Regions from separate parts of the Citrobacter amalonaticus genome, predicted to be linked through region 1. Evidence: predicted binding sites of a transcription regulator. Region 1 holds the regulator's gene; each other region holds the start of a gene.
The links. Region 1 encodes PurR, which represses purine synthesis genes. Its sites were predicted from a motif close to CANGCAAACGTTTGCNTG; they were not measured.
Positions count from the first base shown of each region.

Region 1 (7,307 bases):
AGATTGGCAAGCCGTACCGCTGGGGAGGCACGTCGCCGCGCACCGGTTTCGATTGCAGCGGTCTGGTCTATTACGCTTATAAAGATCTGGTGAAATTCCGTATTCCGCGCACGGCAAATGAAATGTATCACCTGCGTGATGCCGCACCGATTGACCGTGAGGAATTAAAAAATGGCGATCTGGTGTTCTTCCGCACTCAGGGGCGCGGGACCGCCGATCACGTCGGCGTTTATGTCGGCAACGGCAAATTTATCCAGTCACCACGCAGCGGTCAGGAAATCCAGATCACGTCGCTCAGCGAAGATTACTGGCAACGCCACTACGTCGGCGCTCGCCGGGTCATGACGCCCAAAACCATTCGTTAAAACTTTACCCTGTTGTTAACGCAACAGGGTAAGTTCATCTTTTGTCTCACCTTTCAATTTGCTACCCTATCCTTACGCACAATAAGGTTATTGCGCGAAATACTATTAATAATAAGGAGAGAAGCAATGTCGTTCGAATTACCTGCACTACCGTATGCCAAAGATGCGCTTGCGCCGCACATTTCCGCCGAGACGCTGGAATATCACTATGGCAAACACCATCAGACCTATGTCACCAACCTGAACAACCTGATTAAAGGCACCGCCTTTGAAGGAAAATCGCTGGAAGAGATCGTACGCAGCTCGGAAGGCGGCGTGTTCAATAACGCGGCTCAGGTCTGGAACCACACGTTCTACTGGAACTGCCTGGCCCCGAATGCAGGTGGCGAGCCAACCGGCAAACTGGCTGACGCGATTGCCGCCTCTTTTGGCAGCTTTGCTGAGTTCAAAGCACAGTTTACCGACGCGGCGATCAAAAACTTCGGCTCTGGCTGGACCTGGCTGGTAAAAGGAAAAGATGGCAAACTGGCTATCGTTTCAACCTCCAACGCCGGCACGCCGTTGACCACCGACGCCACGCCGCTGATGACCGTCGACGTATGGGAGCATGCGTACTACATTGACTATCGCAATGCGCGTCCTGGCTACCTGGAACACTTCTGGGCGCTGGTAAACTGGGAGTTTGTGGCGAAGAACTTCGCTGCGTAAAAGTGATAACGCAGAAGGGACTCCCTTCTGCGTTTTTGTCCTGCCGTTAACTGGCGACACACACCTGGTCGGGTTGTTTTCTCGCCGAGACAAACACCAGCAGCAGCGCCATACCCGCCACAATCGCCCCCATCACCGGAACAAAACTGTAGCCCAACCCGCCTGAAATAACGGCTCCGCCCGCCGCAGCACCCAGCGCATTTCCAAGGTTAAATGCACCAATGTTCACGGAAGATGAGAGACCCGGCGCTTCATGAGCCACACGCATGACGCGCATTTGTAACGGTGGGACGACCGCAAAGGTCGCTGCCCCCCAGACCACCATGCTGACCGCCGCGCCCAGTTCATTCTGAGCCAGGAATGGGATCGCCAGCATAATCACCATCAGCAGCAGCAAAAATCCCTTCAGCGTGCCGTTAACCGAGCGATCGGCCAGTTTTCCGCCAAGGTAGTTGCCAATGGAGAAACCCACACCGATCAGAACCAGCATCCCGGTCACAAAAGCCGGCGTCGCATGGGTGATGCTTTGCAGAACAGGTGAAATATAGGTATAGAGCGTGAACATGGCGCCCGCCCCCAGTACGGTGGTCAGCAGCGCCGAGAGCACCTGAGGACGCATCAGCACCGCCAGCTCTTTTTTCACTTCCGGACGCGCCCCGGCACCGCCTTTTGGCAATGAGAAGAAGAGACTCAGCATCGAGATAACGCCCAGCCCCGCCGTCGCCATGAACGACATCCGCCAGCCGATGGTTTCACCCAGCCAGGTCGCCGCCGGCACACCGCCGATATTGGCGATGGTCAGCCCCATAAACATAGTGGCAACGGCGCTCGCCTGTTTGTGCTTCGGCACCACGCTTGCCGCCACCACCGAACCCAGGCCAAAGAATGCGCCGTGGTTAAGGCTGGTTAAAATACGTGACAACATCAGCGTGGTGTAATCCGGCGAAATCGCCGAGAGCACGTTACCGAGCGTAAAAATAGCCATCAGAAAAATGAGCGCATTACGGCGTCCGCGATGTGACAGCAACAGCGTCATCAGCGGCGCGCCGACCATCACGCCTACCGCATAAGCGCTAATCAGCATACCTGCCGCAGGGATGGACACATCAACGCCACGCGCGATGACGGGCAGCAGACCCATTGGCGAGAATTCGGTGGTACCGATGCCGAACGCGCCGATGGCCAGCGCCAGTAACGGATAATTAATTTTCATGCAGTGATGACTCCGGCTCTTCGCGACAGGGCGCGATGCTTAACTAAGAGTCAAAAGCATGACATCAATCACAAAAAAAGAGAAGTTAACAAAAATACAAAAGACTTTTGCAGATTCAATAACAATATGACAGGAGGTTCGAGGGAGCAGGAACTCCCCCGAGGGGGATCAGTGCAGTGCCGCCGTCAGGCCGCCCGCAACGATTAAAGCCAGAACAATAAACGTGGTCACTAATGAAAATTTCAGATCGGTGCTCATCAACTTTTCTCCTTTTTATTCCCACACAAAAAGTGATATAGCGCATTTTTACACACTTGAGTGTAAAAATCTCCCACGATTTAGAGTGATATGTGCTTTTAATACTTCCCCTTTTCGTAAAGATCAGACAAAATTCGACGCTTACTTGATTAGCGTACCGGCCATTGACCCCTTCCTGACGTTCCGTGTCGTTTCCCGGCGTGCCGCAGCCCTGATGTTGGGCACAGGATGAGTAAAGGCAAACGTTTACTTAGCGTAATTTAATGTTCAGGTTGGGTCTGGAGTGAGATTTAATGGCAACAATTAAAGATGTAGCGAAGCGCGCAAACGTTTCCACTACAACCGTGTCACACGTAATTAACAAAACGCGTTTCGTCGCTGAAGAAACACGCAATGCAGTGTGGGCGGCAATCAAAGAATTGCACTATTCCCCCAGCGCGGTTGCCCGCAGCCTGAAAGTCAACCATACCAAGTCTATCGGTTTGCTGGCGACGAGCAGCGAAGCCCCCTATTTTGCCGAAATTATTGAAGCGGTTGAGAAGAACTGCTTCCAGAAGGGCTATACCCTGATCCTCGGTAACGTCTGGAACAACCTGGAAAAACAGCGTGCCTATCTGTCCATGATGGCGCAAAAACGCGTTGATGGCCTGCTGGTAATGTGTTCCGAATACCCCGATCCCCTGCTCTCAATGCTGGAAGAATATCGTCATATCCCGATGGTGGTGATGGACTGGGGCGAAGCCAAAGCCGACTTCACCGATACGGTGATTGATAACGCCTTTGAAGGCGGTTATATGGCAGGCCGTTACCTCGTTGAGCGCGGACATCGCGAAATTGGCGTGATCCCAGGACTGATGGAGCGTAACACTGGCGCAGGCCGTCTGGCCGGTTTTATGAAGGCGATGGATGAAGCGCTGATTAAAGTGCCTGAAAACTGGATTGTACAAGGCGACTTCGAGCCGGAATCCGGCTACCGCGCTATGCAGCAAATTCTGTCGCAGGCGCATCGCCCGACGGCGGTCTTCTGTGGCGGCGATATCATGGCGATGGGCGCCCTGTGCGCCGCCGATGAGATGGGTCTGCGCGTCCCGCAGGACGTGTCGCTGATAGGCTACGACAACGTGCGCAACGCCCGTTTCTTTACGCCGGCGTTGACCACTATCCACCAGCCAAAAGATTCGCTGGGTGAGACGGCCTTTAATATGTTGCTGGACCGCATCGTCAATAAACGCGAAGAGTCGCAGTCTATTGAAGTCCACCCGCGCCTGGTGGAGCGCCGCTCCGTTGCGGATGGCCCGTTCCGCGACTACCGTCGTTAAGCCTCTTCTGCGGGAGTCTCATCTGGCTCCCGCAACCACTCTTTGTTCAGCGTTTCACTGTCTCCCAGATAATCCAGCAGCCAGATCAGCGCAGGTGACATATCATTCTGCTGCCAGGTCAGGCAACAGGCCGCATCCGGGAACGGGTTCTCCAGATTTAACACGACCCACTGCCCCTTGTTAAGATACGGCTTGGCGAAATGCGTCGGTACCATGCCGACACAGAGTCCGGCGCTAATACAGGTCGCGGAGGAATCCCAGTCCGGCACCACCACCCGCTTCTGGTTGTCCAGCAGCCAGGTCACGCGCTTCGGCAGAGTGCGGGACGTATCTTCCAGCACCAGCGACGGCCAGTTGCGCAACGTGTCATCGCTTAACGGCCCGCTCATAGCGGCCAGCGGATGCGTACTGGCAACGACGCAACACCAGCTCAGCTTACCCATATCGCGGAACGTGTATCGTCCTCCCACCGGGATCGCCTGGGTTGCCCCGATGGCGAGTTCGACCCGGCCATCTGACAGCGCGTCCCAGACGCCATTAAACACCTCTTGAAAGACCAGTAGCTCCACGTCATCAAAGTGGCGGTAGAAATCGACGATCAATTGCCGCGTGCGTTCCGGTCGCACGATATTGTCCACCGCGATGGGAAGTTGCCCACGCCAGCCGTTGGCGATCTGCTGACACTGCTGGCGCGTGATCTGCATTTTTTTGATGACAGAGCGGCCTTCTTTCAAAAACCAGGCGCCCGCCGGGGTTAACACTACATCACGATGGCGACGTTCAAAAAGCGGGACGGCCAGCCACTCTTCCAGTTGGCGAACCGTGTAGCTGACCGCCGAAGGCACCCGGTGCAACTCCTGGGCCGCAGAACTAAAACTCCCGTTGCGCGCCACGGCATCGACGACTTCCAGCGCATATTCTGACCACATAATCTGCCTACAAAATTTTTGAATGCAATAAACAAATATTACCGTTTCACAAGCCGAAATTCACTCCCTACACTCTGCGCCAGTGTGATTAATCAAAATTAGAGAACAACTATGCAACCAGGAAAAGGGTTTTTAGTCTGGCTGGCAGGGCTCAGCGTGTTGGGTTTTCTGGCAACCGACATGTATTTGCCCGCATTTGCCGCCATTCAATCTGACCTGCAAACACCGGCCTCTGCCGTCAGCGCCAGCCTGAGTCTGTTTTTAGCAGGCTTTGCCATCGCACAACTGCTGTGGGGACCGCTCTCGGACCGTTACGGTCGAAAACCGATCCTGCTGCTGGGCCTGTCTATCTTCGCTCTTGGCAGCCTGGGTATGCTGTGGGTTGAGAGCGCAACGGGCCTGTTAGTTCTGCGTTTTATTCAGGCCGTGGGGGTCTGCGCAGCGACCGTCATCTGGCAGGCGCTGGTCACCGATTACTATCCTTCGCATAAAATTAACCGCATTTTCGCGACCATCATGCCGCTGGTTGGGCTGTCCCCTGCACTGGCACCGTTATTAGGCAGTTGGATCCTGACCCATCTTTCCTGGCAGGCGATCTTTGCCACGCTGTTTTTCATCACACTGTTGCTGATGCTGCCCGCGCTGTTTTTAAAGCCCACCACCCGGGCTCGCGATGACAGCAACGACAAACTGACGTTCACCACGCTGCTGCGCGCGAAAGCGTACCGCGGCAACGTCCTGATTTACGCCGCCTGTTCTGCCAGCTTCTTTGCGTGGCTGACCGGTTCACCGTTTATTCTGAGTGAAATGGGCTACAGCCCGGCGGTAATTGGACTGAGCTACGTACCGCAAACCATCGCGTTTCTGATTGGCGGCTACGGCTGTCGCGCCGCGCTGCAAAAATGGCAGGGACAACAGCTCCTGCCCTGGCTGCTGGTTATCTATGCGCTGAGCGTGGTGGCAACCTGGGCGGCAAGTTTCATCCATCACATCACGCTTGCAGAGATCCTGATCCCCTTCTGCGTAATGGCGATTGCCAACGGGGCGATCTACCCGATTGTGGTAGCCCAGGCGCTGCGTCCATTCCCGCAGGCGACGGGTCGTGCCGCGGCCCTGCAAAATACCCTGCAATTGGGTCTGTGCTTCCTGGCAAGCCTGGTGGTTTCCTGGCTTATCAGCACACCGCTGTTGACCACGACCAGCGTAATGCTGTCTACGGTTGTTCTGGCTGGACTGGGCTATAAGATGCAACTGCAGCCTTCGAACGTCAGTGAGCAGCAGGATAATCGCGGGATTGCCCACAGCGAATCCCATTGATATCACTCATAATCACCGTTAATTAGTCGGCTAACAATTTTTGGTTGTATCATCGTTTTTTGAGGCCTATACTAAATTTCGGTTGTTAAAATTACGATAATTATTATGTGTTAACGGGAACCGGAGCGTTCCCGGTTCACCATGGATGGCCTTTTCGGCAAGGGGTCCTCCCTTCCTCTGTTCTACGTCGGATAATAGACTCGCGGAATGTTTCCGTGAGATTTCTCACAAAGCCCAAAAAGCGTCTACGCTGTTTTAAGGTTCTGATCACCGACCAGTGATGGAGAAACTATGAGTTCATCGTGTATAGAAGAAGTCAGCGTACCGGATGACGACTGGTACCGTATCACTAACGAATTATTAAGCCGCGCGGGCATCGCCATCAACGGCTCTTCACCCGCAGACATACGCGTCAAAAACCCCAATTTTTTCAAACGCGTGTTACAAGAGGGGTCGCTCGGTCTGGGTGAGAGTTATATGGATGGCTGGTGGGAGTGCGATCGGCTGGACCAGTTTTTTAGCAAAGTCCTGCGCGCAGGACTGGAAAACCAACTTCCGCACCATTTCAAAGATACCCTCCGCATCGCGGCCGCTCGTCTGTTCAATCTGCAAAGTAAAAAGCGGGCGTGGATCGTCGGTAAAGAGCATTACGACCTCGGTAACGATCTGTTCAGCCGTATGCTCGACCCGTATATGCAATATTCCTGCGCGTACTGGAAAGACGCGGAGACTCTGGAGACGGCGCAGCAGGCCAAATTGCGGTTAATCTGCGAGAAATTGCAGCTGCAACCCGGTATGCGTGTGCTGGATATTGGCTGCGGCTGGGGTGGTTTATCACACTATATGGCGACGAATTACGGCGTCAGCGTGGTTGGCGTGACGATTTCCGCCGAGCAGCAGAAAATGGCGCGGGCCCGCTGTGCCGGGCTGGATGTGTCGATTCTGTTGCAGGATTATCGTGATTTGCACGATCAGTTTGACCGCATTGTCTCGGTAGGCATGTTTGAGCACGTCGGTCCTAAAAATTACCCGACCTATTTCGAGGTGGTTGATCGCAATCTGAAACCCGAAGGGCTGTTCTTATTACATACCATCGGTTCGAAAAAAACCGACAATAATGTCGACCCGTGGATCAATAAGTATATCTTCCCGAATGGTTGCCTCCCGTCAGTGCGTCAGATAGCCAACGCCAGCGAAG
Region 1 is NZ_CP014015.2:4,176,301-4,183,607, reverse strand. Features, by position in the region: gene AL479_RS20340 (C40 family peptidase) at 1-365, shown strand, start outside; gene sodB (superoxide dismutase [Fe]) at 492-1,073, shown strand; gene AL479_RS20330 (MFS transporter) at 1,120-2,286, opposite strand; gene AL479_RS20320 (YnhF family membrane protein) at 2,455-2,544, opposite strand; gene purR (HTH-type transcriptional repressor PurR) at 2,838-3,863, shown strand; gene punR (DNA-binding transcriptional activator PunR) at 3,860-4,792, opposite strand; gene punC (purine nucleoside transporter PunC) at 4,904-6,109, shown strand; gene cfa (cyclopropane fatty acyl phospholipid synthase) at 6,401-7,307, shown strand, end outside.

Region 2 (7,307 bases), 2.3 Mb from region 1:
TTCCCAGGTTGAGCCCGGGGATTTCACATCCGACTTGACAGACCGCCTGCGTGCGCTTTACGCCCAGTAATTCCGATTAACGCTTGCACCCTCCGTATTACCGCGGCTGCTGGCACGGAGTTAGCCGGTGCTTCTTCTGCGGGTAACGTCAATTGTTGCGGTTATTAACCACAACACCTTCCTCCCCGCTGAAAGTACTTTACAACCCGAAGGCCTTCTTCATACACGCGGCATGGCTGCATCAGGCTTGCGCCCATTGTGCAATATTCCCCACTGCTGCCTCCCGTAGGAGTCTGGACCGTGTCTCAGTTCCAGTGTGGCTGGTCATCCTCTCAGACCAGCTAGGGATCGTCGCCTTGGTGAGCCGTTACCTCACCAACAAGCTAATCCCATCTGGGCACATCCGATGGCAAGAGGCCCGAAGGTCCCCCTCTTTGGTCTTGCGACGTTATGCGGTATTAGCTACCGTTTCCAGTAGTTATCCCCCTCCATCGGGCAGTTTCCCAGACATTACTCACCCGTCCGCCACTCGTCAGCAAAGCAGCAAGCTGCTTCCTGTTACCGTTCGACTTGCATGTGTTAGGCCTGCCGCCAGCGTTCAATCTGAGCCATGATCAAACTCTTCAATTTAAGTTTGATGCTCGTAGAATTAAACTTCGTAATGAATTACGTGTTCACTCTTTGAGACTTGGTATTCATTTTTCGTCTTGCGACGTTAAGAATCCATGTCACTCTGAGTGCCCACACAGATTGTCTGATAAATTGTTAAAGAGCAGTTGCGACGCGCTTTAGCGCTCTGTCGCGAGGTGGCGTATATTACGCTTTCCTCTTTCAGAGTCAACCCTGATTTTCAGGATTTTTCTCTTCAACCGAACCGGCTGTTTGTGTGAAGTGATTCACATCCGCCGTGTCGATGGAGGCGCATTATAGGGAGTTCCCGAGCATCCGCAATAGAAAAGTTGCAGAAAAATGACTGACTGCTGCATTCCCCAGCAAAACCCCGCCTTATACCCTTTTACACACAGACTTATCCACAATCGTCGGGATCATTGAGCGGATCTTCCCTGCCGTTAACGATCGATAGAGAGAGAAAATCAGTACCAGAATCGAAAAAGAAAAATTCGCGAGCGTTGCGCAAACGTTTTCGTTACAATGCCCCCGCAAAACAAGTATGCCCCGTAAGGGGCGTTAGCTAAGTTTTTCACGAAAAATTCAGCTAACGCTCTCTGTTATCGTCAAATCCAGGGGATTTACCATGCAACAACGTCGTCCAGTCCGCCGCGCTCTGCTCAGTGTTTCTGACAAAGCCGGTATCGTCGAATTCGCCCAGGCACTTTCCGCACGTGGTGTGGATCTGCTGTCGACAGGGGGCACTGCCCGTCTGTTAGCAGAAAAAGGTCTGCCGGTGACCGAAGTTTCCGATTACACCGGTTTCCCGGAAATGATGGATGGACGCGTGAAGACCCTGCATCCTAAAGTACACGGCGGCATTCTCGGTCGTCGCGGCCAGGATGACGGGATTATGGAACAGCACGGCATCGCCCCCATCGACATGGTAGTTGTTAACCTTTATCCGTTCGCCCAGACCGTTGCCCGCGAAGGCTGCTCACTGGAAGATGCCGTAGAGAACATCGACATCGGCGGGCCGACGATGGTCCGCTCTGCCGCAAAGAACCATAAAGATGTCGCTATCGTAGTAAAGAGCAGCGACTACAACGCCATTATTAATGAGATGGATGCCAACGACGGTTCTCTGACCCTCGACACCCGTTTCGATCTCGCGATTAAAGCCTTCGAACACACCGCCGCCTACGACAGTATGATTGCCAACTATTTTGGCAGCATGGTTCCGGCCTATCACGGTGAAAGCAAAGATGCCGCGGGTCGCTTCCCGCGGACGCTGAACCTGAACTTCATTAAGAAGCAGGATATGCGCTACGGCGAGAACAGCCACCAGCAGGCTGCCTTCTATATAGAAGAGAATGTACAAGAAGCCTCCGTTGCGACCGCTCAACAGGTCCAGGGCAAAGCGCTTTCCTATAACAACATCGCCGATACCGACGCGGCGCTGGAGTGTGTGAAAGCGTTCAGCGAGCCGGCCTGTGTGATCGTCAAGCACGCTAACCCCTGCGGCGTCGCGGTCAGCACCTCGATTCTGGATGCTTACGATCGCGCGTATAAAACGGACCCGACCTCCGCCTTCGGCGGCATCATCGCCTTTAACCGCGAACTGGATGCTGAAACAGCGCAGGCCATCATCTCCCGTCAGTTTGTTGAAGTGATCATCGCCCCATCTGCGACCGAAGAGGCGCTGAAAATCACCGCCGCTAAGCAGAACGTGCGCGTCCTGACCTGCGGTCAGTGGGCTGATCGCGTGCCGGGTCTGGATTTCAAACGTGTTAACGGCGGTTTGCTGGTTCAGGACCGCGATCTGGGTATGGTCACTGCCGGTGAGCTGCGCGTGGTGACGAAGCGCCAGCCGACCGAACAGGAACTGCGTGACGCGCTGTTCTGCTGGAAAGTCGCGAAGTTCGTAAAATCCAACGCCATTGTTTACGCCAAAGAGAACATGACTATCGGTATTGGCGCAGGCCAGATGAGCCGCGTTTACTCCGCCAAAATTGCCGGGATCAAAGCCGCGGATGAAGGTCTGGAAGTGAAAGGTTCCGCCATGGCTTCCGATGCCTTCTTCCCGTTCCGCGATGGTATTGATGCTGCTGCCGCTGTTGGTGTGAGCTGTGTGATCCAGCCTGGCGGTTCCATCCGTGATGATGAAGTCATTGCCGCTGCTGACGAACACGGCATTGCGATGATCTTCACCGACATGCGCCACTTCCGCCATTAATGGAGCGAGACATGAAAGTATTAGTTATCGGAAACGGCGGGCGCGAGCACGCTCTGGCGTGGAAAGCCGCTCAGTCACCAACAGTGGCAACCGTATTTGTTGCACCGGGTAACGCTGGTACCGCGCTGGAACCGACGCTGCAAAACGTCGCGATCGGCGCAACCGATATTCCGGCGCTGCTGAACTTTGCCCTGAGTGAAAAGATCGACCTGACGATCGTCGGCCCGGAAGCGCCGCTGGTGAAAGGTGTAGTCGATACCTTCCGTGCGGCGGGCCTGAAAATCTTCGGCCCAACCGCAGGCGCGGCACAACTGGAAGGTTCCAAAGCGTTCACCAAGGATTTCCTTGCGCGTCACCAGATCCCGACAGCCGAATATCAGAACTTTACGGAGATCGAACCGGCCCTCGCTTATCTGCGTGAGAAAGGCGCGCCGATCGTCATCAAGGCTGACGGTCTGGCTGCCGGTAAGGGTGTGATTGTTGCAATGACGCTGGAAGAAGCCGAAGCCGCCGTACATGACATGCTGGCTGGCAATGCGTTTGGCGACGCGGGTCATCGCATCGTAATTGAAGAGTTCCTCGACGGCGAAGAAGCCAGCTTTATTGTAATGGTCGACGGCGAGCACATCTTGCCGATGGCGACCAGCCAGGATCATAAGCGCGTAGGCGATGGTGATACCGGCCTGAACACCGGCGGGATGGGCGCCTATTCTCCGGCACCGGTGGTGACGGATGACGTCCACCAGCGCACGATGGAACGCATCATCTGGCCAACCGTCAAAGGCATGGCGGCAGAAGGTAACACCTATACCGGTTTCCTGTATGCCGGTCTGATGATCGACAAGCAGGGCAACCCGAAGGTGATCGAATTTAACTGCCGTTTTGGCGATCCGGAAACGCAGCCCATCATGCTGCGCATGAAATCCGATCTGGTCGAGCTTTGCCTTGCTGCCTGCGAAGGCAAACTGGATGAGCAAAAATCAGAGTGGGACGAGCGCGCCTCGCTTGGTGTGGTGATGGCAGCGGGCGGTTATCCTGGCGATTATCGCACGGGTGACGTGATCCACGGTCTGCCGCTGGAAGAAGTAGCAGACGGTAAAGTGTTCCACGCCGGCACCCAACTGACCAATGACGAGCAGGTCGTCACCAGCGGGGGTCGCGTGCTGTGCGTCACTGCGCTGGGTAATACGGTGGCAGAGGCGCAGAAACGCGCCTATGCCTTAATGACCGATATCCACTGGGACGACTGTTTCTGCCGTAAAGACATCGGCTGGCGCGCCATCGAGCGTGAGCAGAACTAACGTGACAGTTTCGCGAGCAGCGTCTTTCGCGTAATCCCTAGCTGACGGGCGGCTTCCGTTTTGTTGCCGCCCGTTTTTTCCAGCGCCGCCAGAATCACCTCTTTTTCGACTTCCACCAGCGGCTGAATGGTCTGTTCAGTCATGAGCGGCAACGGCTGACTCGCGATCGCCAGCGGCAGCTCGCGCTCAGAAATATACTCTCCGGTCAGCAGGACCACTGAACGCTCAATCGCATTTTCCAGTTCGCGGATATTCCCCGGCCAGTCGTAGTGAATCAGCAAATCCATCGCCCGCGGGGTAAACCCTTTCACCGCCTTACGGTTGCGTTCGGCAAACCGCTGGCGAAAGTGGTCTGCCAACAGGGGGATATCTTCCCGCCGCTGACGCAGCGCGGGCGTTTCAATGGTCACCACATTCAGGCGATAGTACAGATCCTGACGAAAGCGCCCAACCTTCACCTCTTCCGCCAGATCGCGATGAGTCGCGGCGATCAGCCGGACATCGACCGAGATCGTCTGGTTGCTGCCCACGCGCTGGACTTCGCGTTCCTGAATCGCCCGCAGCAACCGCACCTGCATCATCGGCGAGATATCACCAATCTCATCAAGAAACAGCGTGCCGCCATCGGCTTCGACAAAGCGCCCTTCCCGGCGCTTGTCGGCACCGGTAAATGCGCCTTTTTCATGGCCGAACAGCTCAGATTCCAGTAGTGACTCGTTGAGCGCCGCGCAGTTCAGCGTCACCAGCGGCTTGTCGCTCCGCGCGCTGCTGGCATGCAGCGCGCGCGCCACCAGCTCTTTCCCGGTGCCGGAATCACCATGAATCAGCACCGTCGCATCGGAAGGCGCAACCATCGCAATTTCACTCAGCAGTTGCTGCATCGCCGGGCTTTTGCCAACCATCCCAAACTGCGAGGCGGAAACTGACGGCAGCTCGCTGGCGGGCGTTCGCGTATGCGCCAGCGCGTTTTCCAGCGTCGTTTGCAGATTGTCAAAATCCAGCGGTTTGATTAAGTAATCCAGCGCACCGGTTTTTAGCGCCTCTACCGCCGTCTCCACGCTGGAAAACGCGGTCATGATCAGCACCGGAATGGCCGGGTTCAGCGCTTTGATCTCTTTCAGCGTTTCGATGCCGTCCATCTCCGCCATGCGTACATCGCACAGCACGAGGTCAAAGACGTGTTCACGCACCTGCTCGAGTGCGGCTCGCCCGCTGTAGGCCAGCGCGACGTCATAGCCCCATCCTCGCAGTAATGCCTGTAAAATAGTGCAGTGGCTGACGTCGTCATCCACCACCAGAATGTCGATCTTTGCGCGAATCATCCTTGTGAATCCTTACGTGTTAACGTCACCGGGAGCCAGAGGGTGAACGTTGCGCCCTTTCCTGGCAAGCTATTCGCCTGAATCGTCCCGCCATGTTGTTCAATGATGTTCTGTACCACCGCCAGCCCCAGCCCCGTACCGTCCGCTTTAGTCGTGAAATAAGGGGTGAAAATGGCGGCCAGCTGTTCCGCCGCAATCCCTTTCCCACTGTCTGCAACGGTGATTTTAACGCGATCGGCTCCGCTTGTGCTTGCCTCAACGCGGATGGTCCCCTGCCGATCGATGGCATGAATCGCGTTCAGATAAAGATTCAGCAACACTTGGGTCAGCCGGTCCGGGTCGGCCTGAATGGGCGGTAGCGCAGGGTCAGACACAAATTGCAGATCTATCGCCCGACTCTGCGCGTCCTGGCTGACCAGTTGCAGAGAGTGGCCAATCACCGCATTCAGATCCACCGACTGCAAAGACAAGTGCGCAGGCTTTACCAGTTCCAGCAGCTCGCTTACCACCCGGTTTAAACGATCGGCCTCTTTCGCCATCACCTGCGCCAGTTCATGCGCTTCACCGCCCGCCGGCGCGCGTTCAGCAAAGTACTTCGCCAGCCCTTTGATGGAAGACAGCGGATTACGAATCTCGTGCGCGACGCCTGCCGCCAGATGCCCGAGCGCCACCAGCCTCTCTTTACGGTTCATCTCATCCTGCAACAGCTGGCGAGAACGCAGGTATCGCCGGTACCAGAAGAATGTCAGGAGGGTCGCCAGCAATACGGTGGTCAGTGCGAAAAGCATAATCAGCGTATTGCGCCACTCACGCGCCTGCGTCACGGCCAACTCACTGGCATCAAAGGCGATAAAAATAGCCTGATGGGCAGAACCCGGCATTCCGCCATTGCCACGCGACATCCCGCGCATCCCGTGTCGTCCCGGGAAAAACAGTGGCTGGAACTGACGATAGATCTCCAGCGCCGGAACGGTTTCCCCCTGCGCATCCGTCGCGTCAAGCGCACGCCAGCGCGCCTCTTCTCCCGGATGTAATGTTTGCATCTCTGCCGGCGAGTAGAGCGTTTTCCCGACCAGGGCAGGATCGCTGTGCATGACAACGTTGCCCTGCGCATCCGTCACGGCAAACCACAGTACGCCAGGCTGCCCCGCCATCTCTTCGAGCAGCGTTTGCTGCTGAGCATGATGCATCCGCATGCCCATCCCGACGCGCGTCCCCGACTCCAGCGCACGGATCAGCACACTACCTTTTTCCAGCAGCGTCTGCCGCGCTGCGTCACTTTCACGCCCGTAATCGCGGATTACCATCACGGCAAATAGCCCAACCAGAATCAGGATGATGGCGGGTAGCACCCCGCTCAACCATCGGGCTACCGTATCCTTATGTTCTCGCATCATTCTCATCAGCTCTGAGTGACTCAATCCCTTTTTTGCTTCAGCAGAAATCATGCCACTTTTTACAGCCCGTATCCCGGTCTTGCCACACAAACTGCCGACACCGCCGGGTAAAAATGACCCACTGCATCCTTCCGGCGAGTCATTTTTACTCGCTTTGCCAGCCTGCGCGTCGCCAGAACCCACACCGGGCGGGAAAAATCGGTCTGGCACGGAAGATGCAATACGGAAGATAAGACCACCCACAGGAGGATAAATGATGAAACGGAACACGAAAAAAGCAGGCCTGGCGCTGATCGCCCTCTCTTTGATGGTGCTGGGCTCCAGCCCCGCACTGGCGCGACATCACTGGGGGAACGGCGGCGGCATGTGGCAACAGAATGGCAGTGGACTGAGCGCAGAGCAGCAGGCTGCCGCGCAAAAAATCCATAATGACTTTTACAAC
Region 2 is NZ_CP014015.2:1,524,252-1,531,558, forward strand. Features, by position in the region: rRNA gene AL479_RS07315 (16S ribosomal RNA) at 1-630, opposite strand, end outside; gene purH (bifunctional phosphoribosylaminoimidazolecarboxamide formyltransferase/IMP cyclohydrolase) at 1,256-2,845, shown strand; gene purD (phosphoribosylamine--glycine ligase) at 2,857-4,146, shown strand; gene zraR (sigma-54-dependent response regulator transcription factor ZraR) at 4,143-5,468, opposite strand; gene zraS (two-component system sensor histidine kinase ZraS) at 5,465-6,871, opposite strand; gene zraP (zinc resistance sensor/chaperone ZraP) at 7,122-7,307, shown strand, end outside.
Region 2: purH (bifunctional phosphoribosylaminoimidazolecarboxamide formyltransferase/IMP cyclohydrolase) is a predicted target of PurR. The motif match lies at 1,132-1,149, and genes of this name have one in related genera.

Region 3 (7,307 bases), 290 kb from region 1:
CTTCTTCGTCGTATTCCCGCTGATCTCAATTCGTTTCGTCGATCAAATGGGTTGGGCCGCCGTGATGGTTGGCATCGCCCTTGGCCTGCGTCAGCTGATTCAACAGGGGCTGGGAATTTTTGGCGGCGCGGTTGCCGACCGCTTTGGCGCGAAACCGATGATCGTCACCGGCATGCTGATGCGCGCCGCCGGGTTTGCCACCATGGGCATCGCCCATGAACCCTGGCTTTTGTGGTTCTCCTGTTTCCTTTCCGGTCTCGGCGGCACGCTGTTCGATCCGCCGCGCTCGGCGCTGGTGGTGAAGCTGATTCGCCCGCATCAGCGGGGGCGCTTCTTCTCAATATTGATGATGCAGGACAGCGCAGGGGCCGTTATCGGTGCGCTGTTAGGCAGTTGGCTGTTGCAGTATGACTTCCGTCTGGTTTGCGCGACCGGAGCAATATTGTTCGTGCTTTGCGCCGCCTTTAACGCCTGGCTGCTGCCTGCGTGGAAACTCTCTACTGTGCGTATTCCGGTACGGGAAGGAATGAGCCGGGTGCTCAGTGATAAACGCTTTGTCACCTATGTGCTAACGCTTGCGGGCTATTACATGCTGGCGGTCCAGGTCATGCTGATGCTGCCAATTATGGTCAATGACATTGCCGGTTCACCTTCCGCGGTGAAATGGATGTATGCCATTGAGGCTTGCCTTTCTCTGACGCTGCTCTACCCCATTGCACGCTGGAGCGAGAAACGGTTTCGTCTTGAGCATCGCCTGATGGCGGGCCTGCTGCTGATGTCACTGAGCATGTTACCCGTGGGGCTGGTGAGTGACTTACAGCAGTTGTTCACGCTGATTTGCACCTTCTATATCGGTTCGATTATCGCCGAACCTGCCCGTGAAACCCTCAGCGCCTCGCTGTCGGATGCCCGTGCGCGCGGCAGCTATATGGGCTTTAGCCGTCTGGGGTTAGCCATAGGCGGAGCTATCGGGTATATCGGCGGCGGCTGGCTGTTTGATATGGGGAAACTGCTCCAGCAGCCCGAGTTACCCTGGATGATGCTGGGGATCATTGGCTTCATCACCTTCCTGGCGCTGGGCTGGCAGTTCAGTCATAAACGCACACCGCGCGGCATGCTGGAACCCGGCGCCTGATTTGATACCTGCGCATCTCTCCTCCATACTGAAAGGGAACTGACAGTCAAATGGAGGAGAAACGTGAAGCTTTATATTTACGATCACTGCCCTTTCTGCATCAAAGCCCGCATGATTTTTGGCCTCAAAAACATCCCCGTCGAACTGAATGTCCTGGCCAACGACGATGACGAAACCCCAACCCGAATGATTGGCCAGAAAATGGTGCCCATTCTGCAAAAAGACGACAGCCGCTATCTACCGGAAAGCATGGACATCGTCCATTACGTCGATAAGCTGGATGGCAAACCGCTGCTCACCGGCAAGAAGAACCCTGCCATTGACGAGTGGCTGCGCAAAGTGAACAGCTACGCCAATCACCTGTTGCTGCCGCGTTTTGCAAAATCTGCATTTGATGAGTTTTCCACCCCTTCGGCACGCAAGTATTTTACTGAGAAGAAAGAGGCGATGATTGGTAGTTTTGCCGACCATCTTGCCCATTCCGCTGGCCTGACCAAAAAAATCAGTGATGATTTGCGCGCACTGGATAAGCTCATTGTGCAACCCAATGGCGTGAACGGTGAGCTTTCCGAAGACGACATCCAGTTATTCCCCCTGCTGCGTAATCTGACGCTGGTGGCCGGTATCCACTGGCCGACACGCGTTGCTGACTATCGCGACAATATGGCGAAACAGACGCAGATCAATCTGTTATCATCAATGGCGATTTAACGTTTACCGGCGGTGGCTGAACCATACCGGCTGCCGCTTTTTTCAGTTTTTTCTACTGGCGAAGTTCGTGCTGGTGACACATGCTGCGTTATGTCAGGATTATGACGACCGCATCGTGTAGAGGAACCCCATGAAGAAGATTTTTTTTGCTGCCGCGTTGATTGTTGGCGGCCTGTTGACCGGCTGTAATCAGCTCACACAGTACACCGTAAGCGAACATGAAATAAATCAGGCGCTCGAAAAGCGCAACAACTTTGCCAAAGATATCGGACTTCCGGGCGTTGCCGATGCGCATATCGTACTCAACAATCTCTCCAGTCAGATTGGGCGCGAAGAGCCGAACAAAGTGACGCTGACCGGCGATGCAAAACTGGATATGAATTCGCTGTTTGGCAGTCAGAAAGCAACCATTAAGCTAAAACTGAAAGCCCTGCCCGTCTTCAATAAAGAAAAAGGGGCCATCTTCCTGCAGGAAATGGAAGTCGTGGACGCCACCGTGACGCCGGAAAAAATGCAGTCGGTGCTGCAAACCCTGATGCCTTATCTGAATCAGTCACTGCGCAATTACTTTAACCAGCAGCCAGCGTATGTCCTGCGCGAAGACAGCAGCAAAGGCGAAGCGCTGGCGAAAAAATACGCCAAAGGCATTGAGGTGAAACCGGGCGAAATCATCATCCCGTTCACTGATTAAACGACAAAGGCGCTGCGGCGCCTTTTTTTACGTGCAAACGAAAACGTTTCCCCTTATCCTTTGTTTCCGGCAAAAATGACATCCCCCAGCCGGAGCATATTGATGACAGCACCTTCCCAGGTTTTAAAGATCCGCCGCCCAGATGACTGGCACCTTCACCTTCGCGACGGCGAAATGCTGAAAACGGTTGTGCCGTACACCAGCGATGTTTATGCACGTGCGATTGTGATGCCCAACCTGGCGCCGCCGATCACCACGGTAGATGCGGCAATTGCCTACCGCCAGCGCATCCTTGATGCGGTCCCTGCCGGACAGACCTTCACGCCGCTGATGACCTGCTATTTAACGGACACGCTGGATCCCGCTGAACTGGAACGCGGCTTTCGCGAAGGCGTGTTCACCGCAGCCAAACTCTACCCGGCGAATGCCACGACCAACTCCAGCCACGGCGTCACCTCCATTGATGCGATCATGCCAGTACTTGAGCGCATGGAAAAACTCGGGATGCCGCTGCTGGTGCATGGCGAAGTCACCCACGCCGATATCGATATTTTTGACCGGGAAGCGCGTTTTATTGAGACAGTGATGGAGCCTCTGCGCCAGCGCCTGCCTGCGCTGAAAGTGGTCTTTGAGCACATCACCACCAAAGATGCGGCGGAGTATGTCCGTGACGGCAACGAATTACTGGCCGCGACGATTACACCGCAGCACTTGATGTTTAACCGTAATCACATGCTGGTTGGCGGCATTCGCCCACACCTCTACTGCCTGCCAATTCTGAAACGCAATGTTCACCAGCAAGCCTTGCGTGAACTGGTTGCCAGCGGCTTTGAGCGCGCCTTCCTTGGCACCGATTCGGCCCCGCACGCTCGTCATCGTAAGGAATCGAGCTGTGGCTGCGCGGGATGCTTCAACGCGCCAACGGCACTGGCCAGTTATGCAAGCGTATTTGAAGAGATGAATGCCCTGGCGCACTTTGAAGCGTTTTGTTCACTGAACGGTCCGCGATTCTACGGCCTGGAGGTCAATGACACCTTCATTGAACTGGTACGTGAAGAGCAGCAAGTACCAGAGAGCATCGCGTTGACCGACGATACGCTGGTGCCGTTCCTCGGGGGCGAAACGGTACGCTGGACGATTAAAAAGTAAAAAAAAACGATGCCGCCTGTTGTAACCTGGCCAGGATGACTGTATAAATAACCAGTATATTCAACAGGGGGCCATTATGCGTATTGAAGTCACCATTGCTAAAACTTCACCTTTACCTGCCGGAGCTATTGACGCCCTGGCAGGTGAACTCTCCCGTCGTATTACTCACCACTTTCCCGATAATGACGGTAACGTGACCGTTCGTTATGCCGCTGCAAATAATTTGTCCGTGATTGGCGCGACGAAAGAAGATAAAGAACGGATCAGCGAAATTCTCCAGGAAACCTGGGAAAGCGCTGACGACTGGTTCATTAAAGAATAAAAATGCTATGCCGTAGTCTCTTTTGCCGGGTCGCCCCGGCTTTTTTCTCTCATCGTTAAGACAACTGTTTTGCGGCATCATTTAATAATTCCCTGTTGCCTTCAGAATTGATTATATTTTCACCAGTCACTCAAGATTATTGCACAACATACTTAAAAAGAGTGAACAAGATGGTGATTAATTACTCACAAATTCTTAATTTGCAGAAATTTATGCTCCCCCCTCTTTAAAATCTCAGTGAATACCCTTATTTATTGATATACTGAAGTTGCTTCAGATAAAAACGCATTGAACCTCGAAAACCGTTGTCTTGTAACACGAATTAGGGGGCATGATGGAAAAGAATAATGAAGTCATTCAGACTCATCCGCTTGTGGGATGGGACATCAGCACCGTAGATAGCTATGACGCGCTGATGCTGCGTTTGCACTACCAGACTCCAAATCGTCCCGAACCCGATGGTACAGAAGTCGGTCAAACGCTCTGGTTAACCACCGATGTTGCCAGACAATTTATTTCGATATTAGAAGCCGGCATTGCCAAAATCGAATCCGGCGATTACCAGGTAAACGAATACCGTCGGCATTAACGAGACGGACATTCTCACTTAAAAAGGCACCTTCGGGGTGCCTTTGCTATTTCTGGGTTGTATTACGCATTTCACTTATTTACTCTGCATCAAACGCGACAGCAGAGAGAAACCGATGAAATACGACTTAATCATTATAGGCAGCGGGTCCGTTGGGGCAGCCGCAGGTTATTATGCCACTCGCGCCGGGTTAAACGTTCTGATGACCGACGCGCATATGCCGCCACACCAACAGGGTAGTCATCACGGCGACACCCGGTTGATCCGCCACGCATATGGCGAAGGTGAAAAATACGTTCCGCTGGTGCTGCGCGCGCAGGCGCTATGGGACGAACTCTCCACTCAAAATGAAGAGCCGATTTTCGTCCGCTCCGGCGTCATCAATCTTGGCCCCGCCGATTCGCCCTTCCTGGCAAACGTCGCGCGCAGCGCAAAACAGTGGCAACTGAACGTTGAGCAACTGGATGCCGCCGCCATCATGGCGCGCTGGCCTGAAATCCGCGTACCTGCAGACTACACCGGCCTGTTCGAAGCGGATTCCGGTTTTTTACGCAGTGAACTGGCGATCAAAACCTGGATCCGTCTGGCAGAACAAGCAGGATGCGCTCAGCTCTTCAACTGCCCGGTCACAGCCATTCACCATGATGATGACGGCGGAGTAACGGTGGAAACCGCTGACGGCGAGTACAGCGCGAAGAAAGCGCTGGTGAGCGCCGGTACCTGGGTTCAGGCTTTGATCCCCGACCTCCCCATCCAGCCGGTACGAAAAGTATTTGCCTGGTATCAGGCCGATGGCCGCTATAGCATCAAGAATAAGTTTCCTGCCTTCACCGGTGAACTGCCCAATGGCGATCAATATTACGGCTTCCCGGCGGAGAACGACGAACTGAAAATCGGTAAGCACAACGGCGGGCAACTTATCCACGCCGAAGCCGATCGCAAACCGTTTGCCAGTATCGCCAGCGATGGGTCTGAAGCATTCCCGTTCCTGCGTAATGTCCTTCCGGGGATCGGCTGCTGTCTGCACGGTGCGGCCTGCACCTACGACAACTCACCGGATGAAGACTTTATCATCGACACGCTGCCCGGCCATGACAACACGCTGATCGTGACCGGGCTGAGTGGTCACGGCTTTAAATTTGCCTCGGTGTTGGGTGAAATTGCCGCTGACTTTGCCCAGGAAAAGCCATCCGCCTTTGACCTGACGCCATTCAGGCTTTCCCGATTTACGGCATAATCATCAAATGGCCTCGTAATGAGGCCTTTTTAATGGTGATTAAAATATGCGTCGTCTGTTTCTTTATCTGGTCAACAATATTCGCGAGCATTTTATGCTCTACGTTATTTTGTGGTCGCTACTGGCTATTCTTGATGTTATTTACATCCTGTTTTACTGAGCCCTCAGCATTGACAAATACTGACAAAAACTGAAGGTTATCTAATTTTTGTTTTGATTTTTTGAATAACAAAACCAATCCCCCACCCCAACAAACAGTCACGAATCGGTCATTTCTGACGAATCCATTGAATCAAAATCCATACTAAATGCAAAATTATTGAATCAACGTTAAATATCTCTCCCGATGTTATTTTTTAGTTGCATTTATGTCTCTGTCGGGCCATTTTCATTCAATCCTGAAATATGAAATGGAATTTTTATGCAATTTTCAAATACCCCTCAACGATATGGTTTTATTTCCGCCATGCTTCACTGGCTAACTGCGTTGGTGGTCTACGGTATGTTTGCTCTCGGTCTCTGGATGGTGACGTTGAGCTATTATGACGGCTGGTATCACCAGGGGCCGGAATTGCACAAGAGCATCGGGATCCTGCTGATGATGGGCCTGGTCGTGCGGGTCATCTGGCGTCTGCTCTCTCCACCGCCGAAAGCACTGAAGAGCTATTCGGCCCTGACCCGCGCTGGCGCAGCGTTGGGCCACCTCGCGCTATACCTGCTGTTGTTTAGCATTGTCATCAGCGGTTACCTGATCTCAACAGCGGACGGTAAACCGATCAGCGTTTTCGGCTGGTTTGATGTCCCGGCGACCTTCGCGGATGCTGGCGTTCAGGCCGATCTCGCCGGAAGCGTACACCTGTGGCTGGCCTGGACCGTCGTTATTCTTTCCGTTCTGCATGGCCTGATGGCCTTCAAACACCACTTTATCGATAAAGACGACACCCTGAATCGCATGTTGGGTAAGTCGTCATCTGACTATGGAGCTCAAAAATGAAAAAAAGCCTGCTGGGTTTAACTCTCGCCTCTCTGCTGTTCACCACCGGTTCCGCCGTAGCGGCGGATTATAAAATTGACAAAGAAGGACAACATGCCTTTGTTAATTTCCGCATTCAACACCTGGGATATAGCTGGTTGTACGGCACGTTCAAAGACTTCAACGGGACCTTTACCTTTGATGAAAAAGATCCCGCGGCAGACAAAGTGAACGTGACTATCAACACCAACAGCGTGGATACCAACCACGCCGAGCGTGACAAGCACCTGCGCAGCGCTGATTTCCTGAATGTAGCGAAATTCCCGCAGGCGACCTTTACCTCCACCAGCGTGAAGAAAGACGGTGACGAACTGGACATCACCGGGAATCTGACGTTAAACGGCGTAACAAAGCCGGTGACGCTGGAAGCGAAGATGATCGGTCAGGGTGACGATCCGTGGGGAGGTAAACGCGCAGGCTTCGAAGCCGAAGGTAAAATC
Region 3 is NZ_CP014015.2:3,881,823-3,889,129, reverse strand. Features, by position in the region: gene mdtH (multidrug efflux MFS transporter MdtH) at 1-1,135, shown strand, start outside; gene grxB (glutaredoxin 2) at 1,199-1,846, shown strand; gene AL479_RS18725 (lipoprotein) at 1,977-2,537, shown strand; gene pyrC (dihydroorotase) at 2,640-3,686, shown strand; gene dinI (DNA damage-inducible protein I) at 3,763-4,008, shown strand; gene bssS (biofilm formation regulator BssS) at 4,343-4,597, shown strand; gene solA (N-methyl-L-tryptophan oxidase) at 4,713-5,834, shown strand; gene AL479_RS18700 (YceO family protein) at 5,881-5,994, shown strand; gene AL479_RS18695 (cytochrome b) at 6,256-6,828, shown strand; gene AL479_RS18690 (YceI family protein) at 6,825-7,307, shown strand, end outside.
Region 3: pyrC (dihydroorotase) is a predicted target of PurR. The motif match lies at 2,574-2,591, and genes of this name have one in related genera.